DNA from 3 places in the Comamonas sp. lk genome. Region 1 is predicted to be linked to each of the others. Evidence: predicted binding sites of a transcription regulator. Region 1 holds the regulator's gene; each other region holds the start of a gene.
What was found. Region 1 encodes HrcA, which represses chaperone genes, less so after heat shock. Its sites were predicted from a motif close to TTAGCACTCNNNNNNNNNGAGTGCTAA; they were not measured.
Positions count from the first base shown of each region.

Region 2: a site for HrcA is predicted at 2,994-3,020, ahead of rpoH (RNA polymerase sigma factor RpoH). Genes of this name have one in related genera too.
Region 3: a site for HrcA is predicted at 1,838-1,864, ahead of groES (co-chaperone GroES). Genes of this name have one in related genera too.

Region 1 covers NZ_UOOB01000001.1:1,132,258-1,138,754, reverse strand. The annotation lists gene EAO39_RS05090 (phospholipase C, phosphocholine-specific) at 1-1,134, shown strand, start outside; tRNA gene EAO39_RS05085 (tRNA-Ile) at 1,465-1,541, opposite strand; gene hrcA (heat-inducible transcriptional repressor HrcA) at 1,604-2,611, opposite strand; gene EAO39_RS05075 (NAD kinase) at 2,641-3,537, shown strand; gene recN (DNA repair protein RecN) at 3,538-5,277, shown strand; gene rapZ (RNase adapter RapZ) at 5,281-6,192, shown strand; gene creB (two-component system response regulator CreB) at 6,209-6,497, shown strand, end outside.
Region 2 covers NZ_UOOB01000002.1:167,297-173,793, forward strand. The annotation lists gene EAO39_RS19590 (FecR domain-containing protein) at 1-154, shown strand, start outside; gene EAO39_RS19595 (TonB-dependent receptor) at 258-2,744, shown strand; gene rpoH (RNA polymerase sigma factor RpoH) at 3,052-3,996, shown strand; gene EAO39_RS19605 (tripartite tricarboxylate transporter substrate binding protein) at 4,143-5,129, shown strand; gene EAO39_RS19610 (sterol desaturase family protein) at 5,300-6,043, shown strand; gene EAO39_RS19615 (fatty acid desaturase) at 6,044-6,497, shown strand, end outside.
Region 3 covers NZ_UOOB01000001.1:967,964-974,460, reverse strand. The annotation lists gene groL (chaperonin GroEL) at 1-1,364, opposite strand, end outside; gene groES (co-chaperone GroES) at 1,459-1,749, opposite strand; gene EAO39_RS04285 (peptidylprolyl isomerase) at 2,143-3,075, shown strand; gene EAO39_RS04280 (SapC family protein) at 3,175-3,936, opposite strand; gene EAO39_RS04275 (hypothetical protein) at 4,020-6,497, opposite strand, start outside.

The sequences.
Region 1 (6,497 bases):
AGCAAGACCGTCCTGCTGATCAACTTTGATGAGAACGACGGCTACTTCGACCACGTACCGTCGCCATCCGCACCATCACAGAACCCTGACAAGACTTATGCCGGCAAGACCACGCTGGCCGACGCGGACTTGCAAGCCGAGTACTTCACCCATGGTGCGCCGGCAGGCAGCGGCAGCCAGCCCGCTGCGGACGGCCGTGTCTATGGCCCCGGGCCGCGTGTTCCGCTCTACGTCATCTCGCCATGGAGCCGCGGCGGTTGGGTCAACTCGCAAGTGTTCGACCACACTTCGGTGCTGCGCTTTCTCGAGGCCCGCTTTGGCGTGAGCGAACCGAATATCAGCCCCTTCCGCCGTGCGGTATGCGGTGATCTGAGCAGCACTTTCAACTTCAAGACACCGAACAACGAGACCTTGCCCACACTGGGCGGACGCTCCACGCGCGATGCGGCGGACAAGCTGCGTGCCGATCAGCAAAAGCTGCCGGCCGTGCCCGTGCCGCGCGACATGCAGCAACCGCTGCAGGCCGCCGGCACACGTCCGTCGCGCGCCCTGCCTTACGAGCTGCATGCCAGTGCACGCTGCCAGGCCAGCGGCCAGGTGGAGTTGCTGTTTGCGAATACCGGCTCACAGGCTGCAGTCTTCCATGTCTACGACCGCCAGAAACTTGACCGCAATCCGCGCCGCTATATGGTGGAAGCAGGCAAGACGCTATCCGACACCTGGGATGCTGCGCGCGACAACTTCGGCAAGTACGACCTCTGGGTGCTGGGCCCCAACGGCTTTCATCGCCACTTCAAGGGCGACTTGAACCGCCTCGCCGGCACACAGGCCGCACCTGAGATTCGCGTCTGCTACGACATCGCCAATGGCAATGTTTATCTGGATCTGATGAACAAGGGCGGCCAGTCGTCCGTGTTCACCATCACGCCCATGGCCTATCGCACGGATGGCCCGTGGACGGTGAAGGTTGCAGCCGGCGCCAGCGCCGAGCAGCACTGGGAGCTGGAGAGCAGCGGACACTGGTATGACTTTGCCGTGACCTGCGATAGCGATGCCTTCTACTACCGACGCTTTGCAGGTCGCGTGGAAACCGGGAAACACACGGTCAGCGATCCCGCAATGGGCGAGGTGTAGAAGATCGCACGCTGATCTCTGATCGCATCCTTGCGGCGCAGTCCACTGCCCTCCGAGCCAGCGCCGCAATGGGTTCGCGACTTTCATTCGGCAAATCGGCGCATGCCATGACTGCCCTCGCCCCGGTGCACTGCCGGCGCGGGGGCAGCCTGCAACATCATTAAGGAGGCGTGCCTGCGATGACGCAGACGCTGTCGCCCCCAACAGGCAGGCGGACGGCAGCCTATTGGCCAAGGATAGAAAGCTCAGCCTTTTGCCTGTGCCCAGGCTGCGCAAAGTGGAAAAGCAAAAAGCCTGCTACGTTTAAATAGCAGGCTTTCTTATCTGTCTTGGTAGGGCGTGGCGGACTTGAACCGACGACCAAGGGATTATGAGTCCCCTGCTCTAACCAACTGAGCTAACGCCCCAACACCCGCCACAACCTAGGGCTGTAACCGGAAAAACCTCGCTATTGTATGGCCTAACGAGGCTAGCGCTTGTGACTGAGCGCATTGCTCACAAGTTTCGATGTGATATCGACAATCTGGATCATCTTGTCGTAATGCATGCGTGTGGGGCCGATCACGCCCAAGGTACCTACCACCTTGCCATCAAGCTCATAGGGGGCACTCACTATTGAGAGCTCTTCAAACGGCACGGTCTGGCTTTCACCACCTATGTAGATGCGCACGCCTTCAGCCTGATTGGAAAAATCCAGCAGGCGCAAAATCTGGGTTTTCTGTTCAAACAGGTCAAATGCCCGGCGCAAATTGCCCATATCGCTGGAGAAATCGCTGACAGACAGCAGATTGCGCTCGCCCGCAATGACCACATCCTCCTGGTCATTGGCACTCATCACCTCGGCGCTCACATCCACTGCCGCCTGCATGAGGGTGGCAACCTCCCCGCGCAACTGTTCCACCTCGGTCTGAATGCGCGAACGCACATCTTCCATGGCAAGGCCGGCATAGTGGCGATTGAGGAAGTTGGCCGCTTCAATCAGCTGCGAAGCGCTGTAGTCCACATCGGTGAAGATGACACGGTTTTGCACATCGCCTTCGGGCGAGACGATGATGACGAGAAAACGCCGCTCGGACAAACGCACAAACTCTATGTGTTTGAACACGGAGCTGCGGCGCGGCACCATCACCACGCCCACAAACTGGGAGAGACTGGACAGCAGATTGGCCGCATTGGCAATCACTTTTTGCGGTTGCTCTGGCATCAGTTCAGGCGTCACAATCCCTGAACGGTCCGCTGTCAACATGGTGTCCACGAACAGGCGATAACCTCTGGCCGTGGGAACACGGCCGGCCGAGGTGTGAGGGCTGATGATCAACCCCAACTCCTCCAGGTCTGCCATCACGTTGCGTATGGTGGCAGGCGACAATTCAAGGCCAGAAGCCCTGGAAAGGGTGCGCGACCCCACCGGTTGACCGTCGGCGATATAACGCTCGATCAGCGCTTTGAGCAATAACTTGGCACGTTCTTCGAGCATGCTTTGATTTTAATGATGTAATTTCCCAAATGACATCCACGTTTCGCCATGTTGCCTTGATCGGCAAGTACCACGCACCCAGTGCCGGTGCACCATCCGAAAGTGCCAGCCATGCACTGGGCCGGATTGCCACGTATTTACGCAGTCTCGGTTGTGACGTCATTCTGGATACACAGTCTGCCATTCATGCGGGCCTGACCGATTACCCCTGCATGGATGTCGACGGCCTGGGCCAGCATTGCGACCTGGGCCTTGTGGTGGGCGGCGACGGCACCATGCTCGGTGCCGGCCGCCATCTTGCCAAATACGGTACTCCGCTGATCGGCATCAATGGCGGTCGCCTGGGTTTTGTGACCGATATTGCGCTGGAAGATTTTGAATCCACCATCACTCCCATGCTGCAAGGCGAGTATGAGGAAGACGAACGCCCGCTGATGCAGGCCAGGGTCATGCGCGATGACCATTGTGTGTTTGAAGCGCTGGCCATGAATGATGTCGTGGTCAACCGCGGGTCGACCTCCGGCATGGTCGAGCTTCGGGTCGAAGTGGGCGGCAAGTTCGTGTCTAACCAACGTGCCGACGGCTTGATCGTCGCCACTCCCACCGGTTCCACCGCCTATGCGCTCTCGGCGGGCGGGCCCATGCTGCATCCATCGATTCCGGCCTGGGTCATGGTGCCGATTGCGCCTCACAACCTCTCGAACCGCCCGATTGTTCTTTCGGACTCGCAAGAAGTGACGATTGAAGTCGTTGCCGGGCGCGATATCAGCGCCAATTTCGATATGCAGTCGCTGGCCTCCTTGCAGCACGGCGATCGCATCCTGGTCAAACGCGCCGACCACAGCGTGCGCTTTCTGCACCCCAAGGACTGGAGCTATTTCGACACCTTGCGCAAAAAACTGGGCTGGAATGAAGGAGGCGCCTGAATGGCTTTGAAGCGCATTGTTCTGCGTGATTTTGTCATCGTCCAGGCGTTGGATCTGGACTGGCAAAGCGGCTTTACCGTATTGACCGGCGAAACCGGTGCCGGCAAATCCATTCTGATCGATGCTCTGCAACTGGTGCTGGGAGCCAGGGCCGATGCCGATGTGGTCCGCGAAGGTTGCAGTCTTGCCGATATCTGTGCGGAATTTGATAGCCCGCCCCGGCTGGTGCCATGGCTCGAGGAGGCCGGCTTTGCCGCTGAAGACGCACTGCTGCTGCGCCGAACCATAGACAGCCAGGGGCGCAGCCGCGCCTGGATCAACGGCACGCCCGCCACGGCCACGCAGCTGCGCCACCTGGGCGAGCAGTTGCTGGACATTCATGGCCAGCACGCCTGGCAAAGCCTGACACGCCCCGATGCGGCCCGCGCCATGCTGGACACCTACGGCAGCATCAGCACGGCAGAGCTCAAACTGCTGTGGCAGGCCTGGCGCGAGACCCTTCACGCCTTGGAGCAAGCTGTTGCGGCTCAAGACAACCTACAGCGCGAACGCGAGCGCCTGCAGTGGCAGATCTCGGAGCTGGACAAGCTCTCGCCCCAGGCCGATGAATGGGATGAACTCAATGCCCAGCACACCCGCCTGTCACACGCGCAGACGCTGATGGATACGGCACAAGCGGGCTTGCAGATGCTGGAAGATGACGAAGCCGGCGCCGCAACTCCATTGAACCGGGCCCATCATCTGCTACAGGGCCAGGAGCACCTGGAGCCCGAATTTCAAAGCATTGCCGATGTGTTGAGCTCTTGCGTCGCTCAGCTGCAAGACGCGCGCCATTCTCTGCAAACCTATTTGCGCCGCGCCGACCTGGACCCCGAGCTGCTGGCCGATCTCGATCAGCGCCTGTCGATGTGGATGCAACTGGCGCGCCGCTACAAGCGCACTCCTGAAGAATTGCCGGCTCTGCTGGAAAGCTGGAGGCAGGAGCTGCGCCAGCTCGATGCAGCCGTCGATGTGGAGGGTTTGCGCTCCAGCGAGCAAGCGGCCCACCAGCAGTATCTGAATCTTGCGCGCACCATTTCTCAGCAGCGGGCGCTTGCTGCGCCGCGCCTGTCGCGCGCCATCACCCAATCCATGCAGAGCCTGGGCATGAAAGGCGGGCTGTTTGAAGTCCAGCTGGACACAGCCGAATCCGCCACCCCGGCGGGCACGGACAGCGTCAACTTTCTGGTGGCCGGTCATCCGGGAGCCACGCCCAAGCCGATTGCCAAGGTCGCCTCGGGCGGTGAGCTGTCACGTATTTCCCTGGCCATTGCGGTCACCACCAGCGAACTGGGCGAAGCGGCCACCTTGATATTTGACGAAGTGGATTCCGGCGTGGGCGGAGCGGTCGCGGAAACCGTGGGCCGCCTCATGCACTCGCTGGGCCACTCGCGCCAGGTGCTGGCCGTCACCCATTTGCCTCAGGTCGCAGCCTATGCGGATCAGCACTATCTGGTGGCCAAAAAGCCCAAGAACAACACCACCATCAGCAGCGTGGCTCCTTTGTCTGGTGCAGACAGAGAAAGCGAGCTGGCACGCATGCTGGGGGGCGAGCTGATTTCCGATGCAACCATGGCCCATGCCAGAGAAATGCTGGCCGTGGCAAGATTGGGCCAGGCACCGGCTGCGCGTGCCAAAGTCGCCAAGACCGCAGCCTCTCATGTGGCGCGTAAAGCATCTAGCAAGGTCAAGGGAGATTGAGTCATGTCTTTGGAGATTGTTCTGATCAGCGGCATGTCCGGATCGGGAAAATCCGTGGCCCTGCACGCTCTGGAGGATGCCGGCTATTACTGCGTGGACAATCTTCCGCCCGAGCTGTTTCAATCGTTTGTCGAACTCAAGCACCACAGCAACAAGGTGGCCGTTGCCATGGATGCCCGCAGCGCCCAAGGCCTGCCGCAGTTGCCGGCGCAACTGCAACGCCTGCAGCAGCAGGGCCTGGTGCCGCACCTGATCTTTCTCGACGCATCCACCAGCACGCTGGTGCGCCGCTTCTCGGAAACTCGCCGCAAGCACCCTTTGTCGCAGGATAGGATTGCAGACGAGCATCTGGCACTCGAGCAAGGCATAGAAAAAGAACGCGAGCTGCTGGCCGAGCTGCGTGACAAATCCATGGTGCTGGACACCAGCGATCTCAAATCTGCCCAGCTGCAAAGCTATGTCAAACAGGTCATCGCCGTACCTATGGGACAGATGACGCTGGTATTTCAGTCATTTGGCTTCAAGCACGGTCTGCCCACAGACTCTGACTATGTGTTCGACGTGCGCATGCTGCCCAACCCCCACTATGAGCAAGACCTGCGTCCCTTGACCGGACTGGACAAGCCGGTGGCTGACTATCTGCACGGCCAACAGCAAGTGCGGCAGATGCAGCAGGACATAGAGTGTTTTCTGGACCGTTGGCTGCCTTTGATGGCGCAAGACCATCGCAGCTATGTGACCGTAGGCATTGGTTGCACAGGCGGCCAGCACCGCTCCGTGTTTCTGGTGGAGGCTTTGGCCAGGCATTTCGAAAAGCGCTGGCCCACATTGCGCAGACACCGTTGCCTGGATTTTCGCGGCAGGTTCCTGGATCTGGCGACGCAGTATCTGAGCCCAGCCCCGGCGGAAAAATAAGCGGCCGGACTCTTGCATGCCAAGCCCTGCGCCCCTACAGCCAGCCCCAGGCGGCGCCCCACGGTTGCTGCTGCTGGAAGACGACCCGGCCATTGCCCGCACCGTTTGCTATGCCTTGGAGCGCGAAGGCATTGCGGTCACGCACAGCCTGCTGATCGCCGATGCCCGGGAGCAATGGAGCCTGCAACGCTTTGACGTCCTGCTGATGGATGTCGGCCTGCCCGATGGCAACGGTCTGGACTGGTGCCGCGAATTGCGCGCCGCAGGTTCATTTGTACCGGTGCTGGTGCTGAGCGCCCGCGGCG
Region 2 (6,497 bases), on a different contig from region 1:
CATGGTGCGCTGCGATCCTGCGGTCGCGGCCTTTCCGGTCAGCGGTGCCTTTCAGTTGCGCAATACGGATGAAGCCTTGATGGCTCTGGCGGCATCGCTACCCGTGAGAATTCTGCAGCGCACCCGCTACTGGGTCACCATCGCTGCGCGCTGAAATTTTCGTATCTTTTGCGCTTGCATGTCCCTTTTTGACGAGTCGCCGGTCATACCCATAAGACAAGCAATTCATCGGCGTTTCTTCAAAAGGACTTTTCTCCATGGCCCCGGCACAGCGTATCTCCAGACATGCGTTCACAACCTCAGTCTCCCTCGCAGGTTTCAGGCACAGCGCCCTACAGGCGGCGCTGATTTTGCTGCTGGGTACGGCCGGTGCCGGCGCGGTTCAGGCACAGCCGGCCTCCGGCGCCAGCAGCGCACCGGCTCAGCGTGAATACAGCATTCCCCAAGGGCCGCTAAGCCAGACCTTGTCTCGTTTTGCCGGTGAATCGGGCGTGACGCTCTCCGCTGATTCAACGCTGACAGGCGAGATCCAGTCGCCGGGCCTGAACGGAAAGTTTGCGGTGCTCAGCGGCTTCGCCCAGCTGCTGCGCGGCACGGGACTTGAAGCCGTGCAGACCAGCCCTGGCATCTTTGTGCTGCGCAAAAGCAATATCTCTCTTCCTGCGGCAAGTGCCGCCGCCCCCAGCCTGGCCGAAGTGCTGGTGACCGCGCCTGCGGAAACCTCGACCTTCTCGGAAGACTCGGGCTCGTACGCGGCGCAAACCGTCACCATTGGCAAGAGCGCACAAAGTTTGCGCGAGATACCGCAGTCGGTGTCCGTCGTCACACGCCAGATGCTGGAAGACCAGAACATCCAGAGCCTGGATGACGCCATGCGCACCGTGCCCGGCGTGACCGTGGAGCCCGGCAGCACGGGAGGCAATCACGGCAACTTCTATCTGCGCGGCTATGCCGTGGATACCGTACAGATCGACGGCGTGAACACGCCGGCCAGCACCGGCAATGACCTGTCCACCGGCTTCGGTATGGCCATCTACGACCGTATCGAAGTGCTGCGCGGCCCGGCCGGGCTGTTCCAGGGCGCTGGCGACCCGGGAGGTGCCATCAATCTGGTGCGCAAGCGCCCCAAGGCCAAGGCAGAGTTCAACACGCAGCTGTCTGCCGGCTCCTGGAACCGCTATTACGCCGAAGCCGACATGACCGGACCGCTGAGCCGTGACGGGCGCATCCGCGGCCGTCTGGTTACGGCCTATCAGGATCACGGCTCTTTCGTGGATCATGTGTACTCCAGAAAACCCCTGGTCTACGGCGTGGTGGAGGCCGACCTCACGCCATCCACCATGCTCACGGCCGGTGCGAGCTATCAGGAATACAAGGGGCGCCCGGCATTCGGTCTGCCTGCCTATCCCGACGGCAGACTGCTGGACATTCCGCGCTCCAGCTATCTGGATCCGATCTGGAACCACATCACCGAACGCAACACCGAGTACTTCGCCGAACTGCAACACCGCCTGGACAACGGCGGGCAGATCAAGCTCAGCGCCACCTATCGCGAGCAGGACGAGCCCTCGCGCCTGTTTGGTTGGTCGGATTGCGCCGCCGATCCGGCCACCGGCGACAGCTGCCTCATCAGCTGGGCCTACCGCAGCCACTGGAAGACGCATGGGCTTGATGGCTTCATCACCACCCCCTTCAGCGCCTTCGGCTCCGCCAACAACGAGCTGACCGTGGGAGCGGACTACCGCAAGGTGCACAAAAACTTTCAGTACGGCGGCGGCAACGATGCGCCCATCAACATCTTCAACCCGGACAACAACGTCCCTCAACCGACCAACTACAGCTTCTCCAACGGCAATGACAACCGCACGGAGCAATATGGAGTCTATGGACGCGCCAATCTGCGTCCGGCCAGCGGCGTGCTGCTCAGCCTAGGCGGCCGCATGAGTTGGTGGGACAACCATGCCGTCAACCGCAACGCCTATTTCAATCAGTTCTCGGAGACCAACACCCGCATCAGCGGCAAGTTCACGCCCTACGCCGGCCTGGTGCTGGATCTGAACGAACAGCTTTCCGCTTACGCCAGCTACACGCGCATTTTTGCGCCGCAGACCGCCAACGATGCCGCAGGCAACACGCTGCGCCCCCGTGTGGGCCAGCAGTTCGAAGCCGGCCTCAAAGGCGAATGGCTGAACAAGCAAGTCAACGCCCGTGCCGCCATCTTCCGCATGGAAGACACCAACCGCGCGATGACGGATCCCGCCAATCCGCTGTTCTCCGTTGCCTCCGGCAAGATGCGCAGCCAGGGCGTGGAAGCCGAAGCCAACGGACGTATTGCGCCGGGTTGGAATTTGTCCGTGGGCTATGCCTATACCCAGACCAAGACGCTGGAAGGCACGCCGGACGAAAAGGCCCAGCTCTACACCTTCATTGCACCGCGCCACAACTTCAATCTGTGGACGCGCTACCAATTCGGGTCAGGTGCCCTGGAAGGCTTCAGCGTGGGTGGTGGCCTGCGCAGCACCAGCCGCATGTACCGCCTCAACGGTGACGTGAAATTCTCCCAAGGCCCCGTCACCACGGCGGCACTGCAAATCGGCTACCGCTTCAACAAGAACCTGGAAGCGACGCTGACCGTCAACAACCTGTTCGACAAGGTCTACTACCAGCGCGTGTGGGCCGCCTACGGCTCCAACTACTTTGGCGAGCCACGCAATGTGATGGTGACGCTGCGCGGCAAGTTTTAAACCGTCCGGAGCCCAGAACACCTGCCATGCGCGCCGGCTCCCGCCGATACGCATGGCCCAGCAAGCAGGCATCACACCACTTACCCACAATCAGAACATCTATATTTATTTAGTAAAATCATGGGCTTGAGTTCTTTATCGATGCATCACGAATACCGCACTCAGTGAGCGAGATACAAAACTCCCAGCGACTGGGAATTTTCTTCAAGGGGTTTGGCTCCCCCTACGAAATCTGCGGGAACTTTGCCTTTAGCACTCCCTCTAACGGAGTGCTAATATGAAGATCATGGAAGAAAGGAAACCTGCAATGACATCTGCCTCCGGCTCCATTGCTACTGCTTTGGCACCCGCGAACCCTTGGGCTCTGGTACCACCGCTGGGCAACCTGGATGCTTATATTTCTGCGGCCAATCGCTTGCCCATGCTCACCCTTGAGGAAGAGCAGGACTACGCACGCAAACTCAAAGAACACAACGATCTGGATGCCGCTGGGCGACTGGTCATGTCCCACCTGCGCCTGGTCGTATCGATCTCCCGCCAGTACCTGGGCTACGGTCTGCCCCATGGCGACCTGATTCAGGAAGGCAACGTGGGCCTGATGAAAGCCGTCAAGCGCTTCGACCCTGACCAGGGCGTGCGCCTGGTGAGCTACGCCATGCACTGGATCAAGGCCGAGATCCATGAATACATTCTGAAGAACTGGCGCATGGTCAAGGTCGCCACGACCAAGGCCCAGCGCAAGCTGTTCTTCAATCTGCGCTCGATGAAGCACGACATGAAGTCTGACGCCGTCATGGCCGATGACGACCGGGTCATGCGCGACACCCTGACCGCCCACGAAATTGACGCCATGGCTGCCAAGCTCAACGTCAAGCGCGAGGAAGTCATCGAGATGGAAACGCGTCTGGCCGGTGGCGATGTGCTGCTGGATCCTTCGCCCAGTGATGATGGCGAGCAGGCCTTTGGTCCCATTGCCTACTTGGCCGATGCCAATCATGAGCCTGTGGCCATGATCGAGTCGCGTCAGCGTGATCATCTGGCCACCGACGGCATCACCATGGCTCTGGACGCACTCGATGAGCGCAGCCGCCGCATCGTGGAAGAGCGCTGGCTCAAGGTCAATGACGACGGCTCCGGCGGCATGACTCTGCACGAGCTGGCAGCCGAGTACGGCGTCAGTGCCGAGCGCATCCGCCAGATCGAAGTGGCAGCCATGAAGAAGATGAAAAAAGCGCTGGCCGAGTTTGCCTGAACACCAAACTGCGCCTCAGCGACTTAAAAGGCTGAAATGCTGAATCACAAACCCGGATAATTTCCGGGTTTTTTGTTTTCTACTGGGCGTTGGCACACTGCTCGCAACCCCTCACCTTCACAACCATAATTTCCAAGAGACTTGCCATGCCTGTTCGCACTCTGAAGCACCTGTCCCGCCGCGGCCTGATTTGCGCCACCGCAGCCCTGGCGGCCACGGTCATGGCACCTGCCATGGCGGCAGACAACTGGCCAGACAAGCCCCTGCGCCTAATCGTGGGCTTTCCCGCAGGCTCCTCGCCCGACCTGACAGCCCGCGCCCTGGCCGAGCCGCTGGAGAAAAAGCTGGGTCAAACCATCATCGTGGAAAACCGCGTGGGCGCAGGCGGCAACATTGCCGCCGAATATGTGGCCAAGGCCGACGATTACACCTTCAGCGTGATGATCAACGGCAATATGACGATTGCCAAGCTGCTCAATCCCAGCGTGCGCTATGACCCCGTCAAGGATTTGCAGCCAGTCAGCCTGATCGGCGTGGCGCCGCTGGTGCTGGTCGCGCCGGCTTCGGCTCCGCAGGGCAAGGCCTTCATGGATGCCGCCGTCAAGGCCGGTGACAAGTGGAGCTACGGCTCTCCCGGCGTGGGCACCGTGGGCCATCTGGGCATGGAGCTGCTCAAGAGCCGCTCGGCCATCAAGCCCGTGCACGTGCCGTATACCGGCTACCCCCAGGTGTTCAACGGCATTCAGGGCGGCGACCTGCAGCTGTCCATGCTGCCACCCGCTCTGGCCATGGCCCAGATTCAGGCCGGCAAGCTGCACGGCATTGGCGTGACCTCGGCCGCCCGCAGCCCGCTGGCGCCGGGCCTGCCCAGCTTGAAGGATCTGGGCATCAACAACTTTGACCTGGAAATCTGGAATGCGGTGGCCGCTCCCAAGTCCATGCCCAAAGCCCATGTGGAAAAGCTGGCCGCTGCCGTGAGCGAGATTGTGCGCACGCCAGAAATGCGCCAGAAGCTGGCCATGCAGGGCTGGCAAGCGATTGGCAGCTCACCCGAAGGCCTGCAAAACCGCATCCAGCAGGATGTGAAGGCGCTGGGCACCATCATTCGCGAACAGAAAATCTCTGCGCAGTAATCACGCTGCTTTGCAGCTCCTGCTCAAGCTTGCTGTTTGAGTAGCCCAGCCTGGCCCGACTGTCTGTCAGACAGCTGCGTCCGCTATCATGCGCCCGACCGGCATGCGTTTTCGCAGTGCCGTCGGGCGCATTGCTTTGTACGGGCTGCGCCCCTGTTTATGGAGCCTTCATGGACGCTGGTACCTGGTTCACCCAACTCAATGCCTGGCAGGTCATGGCCTTGGGTCTGGTCTTTTTTGGCGGAATTTATGGGCTGGGCGGCCTGGCCATGTCGCTGCTGACGCGCACGCTGGCCGGTCTTGGCATAGGCCGGTCACTCGATACCCGTGCCCTCAAGCCCGATCAGCTGCAGCGCGAATGGCGCCAGTCTTTTTATTCCATACTGGTTTTCGGCCTGGGCATGATCGTGCCCTGGGGCTTTTTGCAGCTGGGCTGGGCCCATCTGACACCCACGGCCAGCGCAGGCCGTATTGCGCTGGAGATTCTGGTTCTGCTGATCTGGAACGATGTGCACTTCTGGCTCAACCACCGCCTGCTGCACACCAAACGCCTGGTGCGCTATCACGGCGACCACCACCGCTCCGTGGTGACCACGCCCTGGTCCACCTACAGCTTTCACCCGATCGAGGCGCTGATGTTGGGCAACATCATCCTGCTGCCCATGCTGGTGCATGACTTTTATTTCTGGTCGCTGGCCTCCGTGCCGGTGCTGAGCCTGATCCTCAACCTGATAGGCCACTCCAACTACGATTTCTTCCCCAAGGTCTCGGATACCCATCCTCTGGCCGCCAGCCGCCGTCACCATCTGCACCATGCACGCCCGGCCGGCAACTATGGCTTTGCCCTGCCCTTCATGGATCAGCTCATGGGCACCCAGGTCAAGACCGGCACTGCCCAGTCCGCCAGCCACTGAATGAGCAAGCCCCCCCATCGCCATCTGCTGCCGCGCCTGCGCCATTGGCGAGACTGGCAGTCTGTGGCGTATATGACGGCCATGCCCGCCATCGTCTGGTGGCAGTGGACGCATGGCTTCAGCTTCATGCTGTATGCCATCGAACTGTTTTTGACGCTGGGCATAGGCGTCATTCACCACAACCACACCCATGCCCGCATGTGGCGGGGGCGCTGGAGCAATCGCTTCACCGACTACTGGCTTACCTTGCTGCAAGGCCACCCGACGTTTGTGTTCTGGCCGGCCCATGTGGCCAACCACCACCGTTTCCGCCACGGCCCCAAAGACATTGCACGCACCTACAGGCCAGCCTTTGGCGGCGACACCAACCACCTCTGGGGCTATCTGGTTCACCCGCTGCAGGCCGCCTGGGTGTTGTACCCGCTGTTTATGCGCTGGCTGAACCATCTTCGCC
Region 3 (6,497 bases), 160 kb from region 1:
ACGATTTCGCGCAGAGGAGCTTCCACAGCCTTGAGCACCAGCTTGATACCGGCGTCTTGCTCGGCATTGCCAGTGGACAGAGTGCCCACAGCTTGCTTGGCGCGCAGCAGAGCCACGCCGCCGCCGGCCACGATGCCTTCTTCCACAGCAGCGCGGGTAGCGTGCAGGGCGTCTTCAACGCGGGCCTTCTTTTCCTTCATTTCGACTTCGGTGGCAGCGCCAACCTTGATCACGGCAACACCGCCGGCCAGCTTGGCCACGCGTTCTTGCAGCTTTTCACGGTCGTAGTCGCTGGACGCTTCTTCGATCTGAGCGCGGATTTGCTTGACGCGGGCTTCGATTTCAACAGCTTGGCCAGCACCGTCGATGATGGTGGTGTTTTCCTTGCCGATTTCGACGCGTTGAGCTTGACCCAGGTCTTCCAGAGTCACCTTGTCCAGGGTCAGGCCCACTTCTTCAGCGATGACCTTGCCGCCAGTCAGGATGGCGATGTCTTCCAGCATGGCCTTGCGGCGGTCGCCGAAGCCAGGAGCCTTCACAGCCACAACCTTCAGGATGCCGCGGATGGTGTTCACCACCAGAGTTGCCAGGGCTTCGCCTTCGACATCTTCAGCAATGATCAGCAGGGGACGGCCAGCCTTGGCAACTTGCTCCAGTGTGGGCAGCAGGTCGCGGATGTTGCTGATCTTCTTGTCGAACAGCAGCACGAAGGGGTTGTCCAGAATCGCGGCTTGCTTTTCGGGGTTGTTGATGAAGTAGGGCGACAGGTAGCCGCGGTCGAATTGCATGCCTTCCACGACATCCAGTTCGTTGGCCAGGGACTTGCCTTCTTCAACAGTGATCACGCCTTCCTTGCCGACCTTGTCCATGGCTTCAGCAATGATGCTGCCCACGGATTCGTCGGAGTTGGCGGAGATGGAACCGACTTGAGCGATTTCCTTGGAAGTGGTCGTGGCCTTGGATTGCTTCTTCAGCTCTTCCACCAGGGCGATCACAGCCTTGTCGATACCGCGCTTCAGGTCCATGGGGTTCAGACCAGCGGCCACGTACTTGGAGCCTTCGCGCACGATGGCTTGGGCCAGCACGGTAGCCGTCGTGGTGCCGTCACCGGCGATGTCGTTGGTCTTGGAGGCCACTTCCTTCACGAGCTGGGCGCCCATGTTCTGCAGCTTGTCCTTGAGTTCGATTTCCTTGGCCACGGACACACCGTCCTTGGTCACGGTGGGGGCGCCGAACGAGCGCTCCAGCACCACATTGCGGCCCTTGGGGCCCAGGGTCACTTTGACTGCGTTAGCCAGAATGTTCACGCCTTCAACCATGCGTGCACGTGCTTCACCGCCGAAAACTACGTCTTTTGCTGCCATTTTTGGCTCCTACAAAATTTGGATCAATTTGGCTGCTAACGCTTATCAATGAAGCGCCAACAGCTATGAATTTATGAGTTTCTTGGAGAAGAGCTTACTTCTCGACGACTGCGAACAGATCGTCTTCCTTCATCACCAGCAGCTCGTCGCCGTCGACCTTCACGGTCTGGCCCGAGTACTTGCCGAACAGAACGCGGTCACCGACCTTGACGTTCAGGGCCACTTGTTCGCCCTTGTCGTTGCGCTTGCCGGGACCCACTGCCAGCACTTCACCTTGGTCAGGCTTCTCAGCGGCGTTGTCGGGGATAAAGATGCCCGAAGCCGTCTTGGTTTCGTTTTCGAGGCGCTTGACGATCACGCGATCGTGCAGGGGACGCAGGTTCATACCAACTCGTAAATACATCAACAAAGTTGAAACAAGACTTGCTGGCAACAGCTGCCAACATTCGGAAAAGTGTGAGGTCCAGAGCTTGTTAGCACTCGACCCCATTGAGTGCTAATAATAAGGCAATTTTTCTGAGTTTCAAGAGCTGGTACAAATCCGTACTCAGTCATAGGCCCACTTTCAGCAACTGCACTGCGCATCCACCAACAGAGCTGCACCACCACCCCAGCACGGCCTTTCGCTACGGTCAGATGTTTTTCGCAGACATCCATCGGCGCATGACCTGGCTCCGTTAGAGTTTGAGACGCTCCATTCCGTGAGGCTTGCCGCCAGCGAGAAAAAGCTGGTCGATTCCGTCGGCGCCTTCAGCGCGCAACAAGAAAGTGATAATCAATGAAATTTCTGTCCCGCCGTAACGTACCCAGTGCAATGAGCTTGGCTCTGATCATGCTCATGAGCAACAGCGCCATGGCGCAGACCCCGACAAAGACATCAGACACTGCGGTTGCCAAGCTGGGTACCCTTCAAATTTCCTCGGCAGAAGTCCAGCAGCTATTGCGCGCCATGCCCGAGAGCGAGCGTGCCAAAGTCAAGAGCAACCGCGAAGGTCTGGATAACTGGCTGCGCCAACGCTTGGCGAGCGAGGCTCTGCTGCGCGAAGCTCAGCAAAAAAAGTGGGCAGAGCGCCCAGAGGTCAAGACTCGCATCGACGCGGCCATCAAGGATGTCACGGCCCGTATCGTCAGCAACAGCTATCTGGAGTCGATTGCACGCCTGCCTGCGGACTTTCCAAACGATGCTGACATCAGTACTGCCTACGAACGAGCCAAGCCCCAGCTCAATATTGCGGCGACCTATCGAGTGGCGCAGATTTTCCTGCCTATTGCCCCCGATGCAGATGCCGCAACCATTGCCGCCGTACGCAAAAAAGCCGCCGAGTTGGCCAAGCAAGCACGCGAAGGAGACTTTGCAGCGCTGGCCAAAGCCCACTCGCAAGACACTCTTAGTGCAGCGAAAGGCGGAGAAGTCGGAAATTTACCTCTGGCGCAGTTATTGCCAGAGACCCGCGATGTCGTCGCAGGCATGCAGCTCAACCAAGTCAGTGAGCCTGTGCGGTCCGCTTCTGGATTCCATGTGCTCAAGCTTCTGGCCAGTCAAGCCTCGCGTCCGGCAACGCTTGAAGAGGTCAAGCCCACGCTCCAAACCGCTTTGCGTGAGCAACGTCAGCGGGAGCTTGCCAATGAGTATCTAGGCAAGCTTGCACCGGCCTCCGACGTGAAAATCGACAACGCGGCCCTGGATGCCGCGCTGCAAAAAATCAACTGATAGCTCAGCGGTGGAGAAGGAAAGCAGAAACGCCTCACTTCTCCACAACTTCAGGGCAATGCGCAACAGCGCAACTGCAAACAGCTGCGGCGAAAGAGCTTAGGCCTCGGCTGCTTCGGTTTCGGCTTCAGCAGGAGCCGGCGATTGCACTTGGTTGACCAAGCTGGGCCAGGTATTAATCGACAACAGGTGGCAATAGACCAAGGCCAGCCAGCCATTCGCGCGCCAGCGCAGAAATTCTGCGTCCGGCAGCTTGTTGAAGCGCGCTTCGTCTATCACCTTGAAGCCGGACATCGCCAAGCGCTGGCCGTCAGCCAAAGTGATATCGGCACGGTTCTCTACCAGCAGATCGGCCTCGACCACTGCACGCGCAAACTCCATCGTGTAGGAATGCTGATTTTGGTAATCGCGGCAGAACGCAAGCGCGCTGCGCGCCAGATCCGTAGGTTCGCCCGCTTCATCGAAGAGCGGATTGTCACGACCATCGACCACCGAAGCAGCCTTCTCGTCGACACAAAGTGTGAATTGGCTGCGCTCTTCATTCTCCATGAAGATGAAGGGATAGCGGCGCACATAGGCCGGCACATAGGTGTCAGCACGCCATTGGCCGTCCGCATCGACGAACAGGTTTTCCTCGCCACGCACGCCCAGTACTGCTACCGGTGCGGGCTGATCGCCTGAAAAGACGATGGGGAAATGGCGGCATGCGGTTGGCAGCTCGGTTGCCACCAGCGGCACGGCATTGGTCTTGGCAGCGTAGGCATAGCCCGTGTTGCCGGTGAACGACAGGTTCGCGTGCTCACCAGAAGACAGAGGGCGAGGTTGCTCGTAAAACAAAGGAAACAAGGTCTGTGAAGTCATGGTATCGAAGCAGAGTGTGCGAGTTGAGGTATCTGTCTCTAGTGGCAGGTCGTTGGAAAAATGGATGTTTCTATCGTGGAAAGTTAAGGTTGCGTAACGCTTTCATCACCGGGCAGGCCTAACAGCAAACCACTGGAGGCCACTTTCAGCACCTCCGGCGCGGCGTAAGTTCCAAGTACGTCAGGACCGAAGCCTTCTGGCCGAACCGTACCACGGAACAGGGAGTCGGCAGCCGGGGTTGTGGGGATTACGGCGGGCGGCACCACAACAGATGTCAGGCGGCTGACCATCTCTGTCGGTCCCCACGGAGTCTCGTTCAGGTAATACGGCGAGGCTACCAGCGGGCTATGAATCATGGCAGCCGGCAGCACGCCAGTTTTACCGCCAATTGCACCCCACATCTTGGCCGAACCGGCGCTCGGCACAATAAGGTTGGCCACATCCAACTTGTTGACTGGGTTACCATCGTTTAGACCAATGCTCAGCGCGCCCGTCGGACCTGCGGCCAGAGTCAGCGAAGTCTGCGGCCCGCTCAGGCCGATGGCCGTGATGTCACCATTGGTCTGAATGAATGCGTTCACTCCCTGCAGCTTGGCCGGTGCACCCAGCTTGATGGGACCCTGGGTCACCAGCATTTGCGCCGGCAGCGTCAGCTCGGCGCCGCCTGTCTGAGTGAAGCCGGTGGCAGCCTTGACCGTGCTGCCTGCAGCAAAGGATGTCGTACCGGCCGTCGCGGTGTTGGCAATGCGTATCGCGCCGGTGTCGGCCGTGACGTTCTGGCCAAACGACACGCTGCCGCCGGAGATGTCAATGCCACCTGCCCCCGAAGCACGAACTGCACCGTTGTAGCTAGCGGACTTGGCCTCCAGCTGCTGTACGCGGTAGGCGCTGACATCGCCGTTGAGCACGATGGTGTCGACGGCGTGCAGCGTCAGCACGCCCAGGCCGGAGGCGTCGCCCGCGATCTGGATGTTCTTGCTGGCGTTGACGACAAGGTTATTGCCATTGCCGCCATCCAACTTGCTGCCCAGCACAACCGAGCCGGTATTGCTGCTCAGTTCGCGATCACCCTGCAGGGTCACAGAACCGGTATAGACCTGATCGCCTGCGGTGATGACCTTGCCGGAGCCCATGGCTGTGGTGCCCGTGACGGTCAGACCGCGCAGCAACGCGGAGGCGCCAACGTCACCCTGGATATCGGTATTGCCGGCAATGACCAGGCCTTGCTTGCCCGGTTCCGCGCCGTCCATACCAGCGTTGAACTGAACGCTGGTACCAGTCAGCGTGGTGTCCACACCGCTCAGAATGACATGCTGGCCATACTGTTGCAAACCCGTGGTGTGGATCGCCCCCCCGTTGATCAGCAGATCACCGTTGCCGCCGGTCTGCACCGATACGGCACGCACCGGGGCGTCCAGGACGATGTCTCGGGCGGCGTCGATTTTCAGATCGCCCAGGCTCGAACCCTGACCGACGGGACCGGCAAACGTCACTTCGCCCTGGTTCGCAACGACTGTCAGCCCATATGCGCCGTCCACCGAGTTGTTGAAGCGGATGTCACCCTCTTGGCTGACCACCGTCAGTCTGCCGCCCAGTGAGATCGAATCCTTGTACGACTGATCGCCCGTGGTGACTATGCGGCCTTCGCCCAGTGTGGATTTGCCGTTCACCGTCAGACCGGCCAGTGCGTCTTGCCCGCCAAACACACCCTTCAGTACGGCGTCGCCATTGATGCTCAGCTCGTGCGCGCCGTCGCCGCCGCCCAAGAGGCTGACGATGCTGCCCTTCAAGTTGGTGTTAGCACCCAGCACGGCCAGCTCGCCATAGGACTGCGTGCCCGTAGTGTCGACCAGAGCGCCATTGAGGGCCAGCGTGCCGCCGACATCGGTGGTGAGCGAAGCTGCGTACACCGCACCGCCCAGCGTGGTGGCGCCGTTGCTGGCGATGGAGATCTCGCCCAGGCGGCCGCCGGTGCCGTCCCCAACCGCGTCCGAAAAGGTGACACTGCCCGCGCCAGAGGCGAGCGACAGGCCATACCCGTCGCCCTGACTGCTGGCGACCTTGTCGCTGAACGTAATGTTGCCGTCTTGCGCGGCAAGTTTCACGTCGCCATCCAGCACGACCGCGCCTTTGTACAACTGGTTGCCCGTGGTCGTGACGCGGCCATCCAGGCTGGACGCGCCCTTGATCGTCAGGCTGGACAGCGCACCCTGCGCGCCAAACACTCCCTTCAGCACGGCATCACCATCGATGCTCAGCTCATGCGCGCCATCACCGCCACCCAAGAGGCTGACGGTACTGCCCTTCAATGTGGTGTTGGCGCCCAGTACGGCCAGCTCGCCATAGGACTGCGTGCCCGTTGTGTCGACCAGAGCACCATTGAGGGCCAGCGTGCCGCCGGCATCGGTGGAGAGCGAAGCGGCGTACACCGCACCGCCCAGCGTGGTGGCGCCGTTGCTGGCGATGGAGATCTCGCCCAGGCGGCCGCCGGTGCCGTCCCCAACCGCGTCCGAGAAAGTGACATTGCCCGCCCCGCTGGCGAGCGACAGTCCATGGCCTTG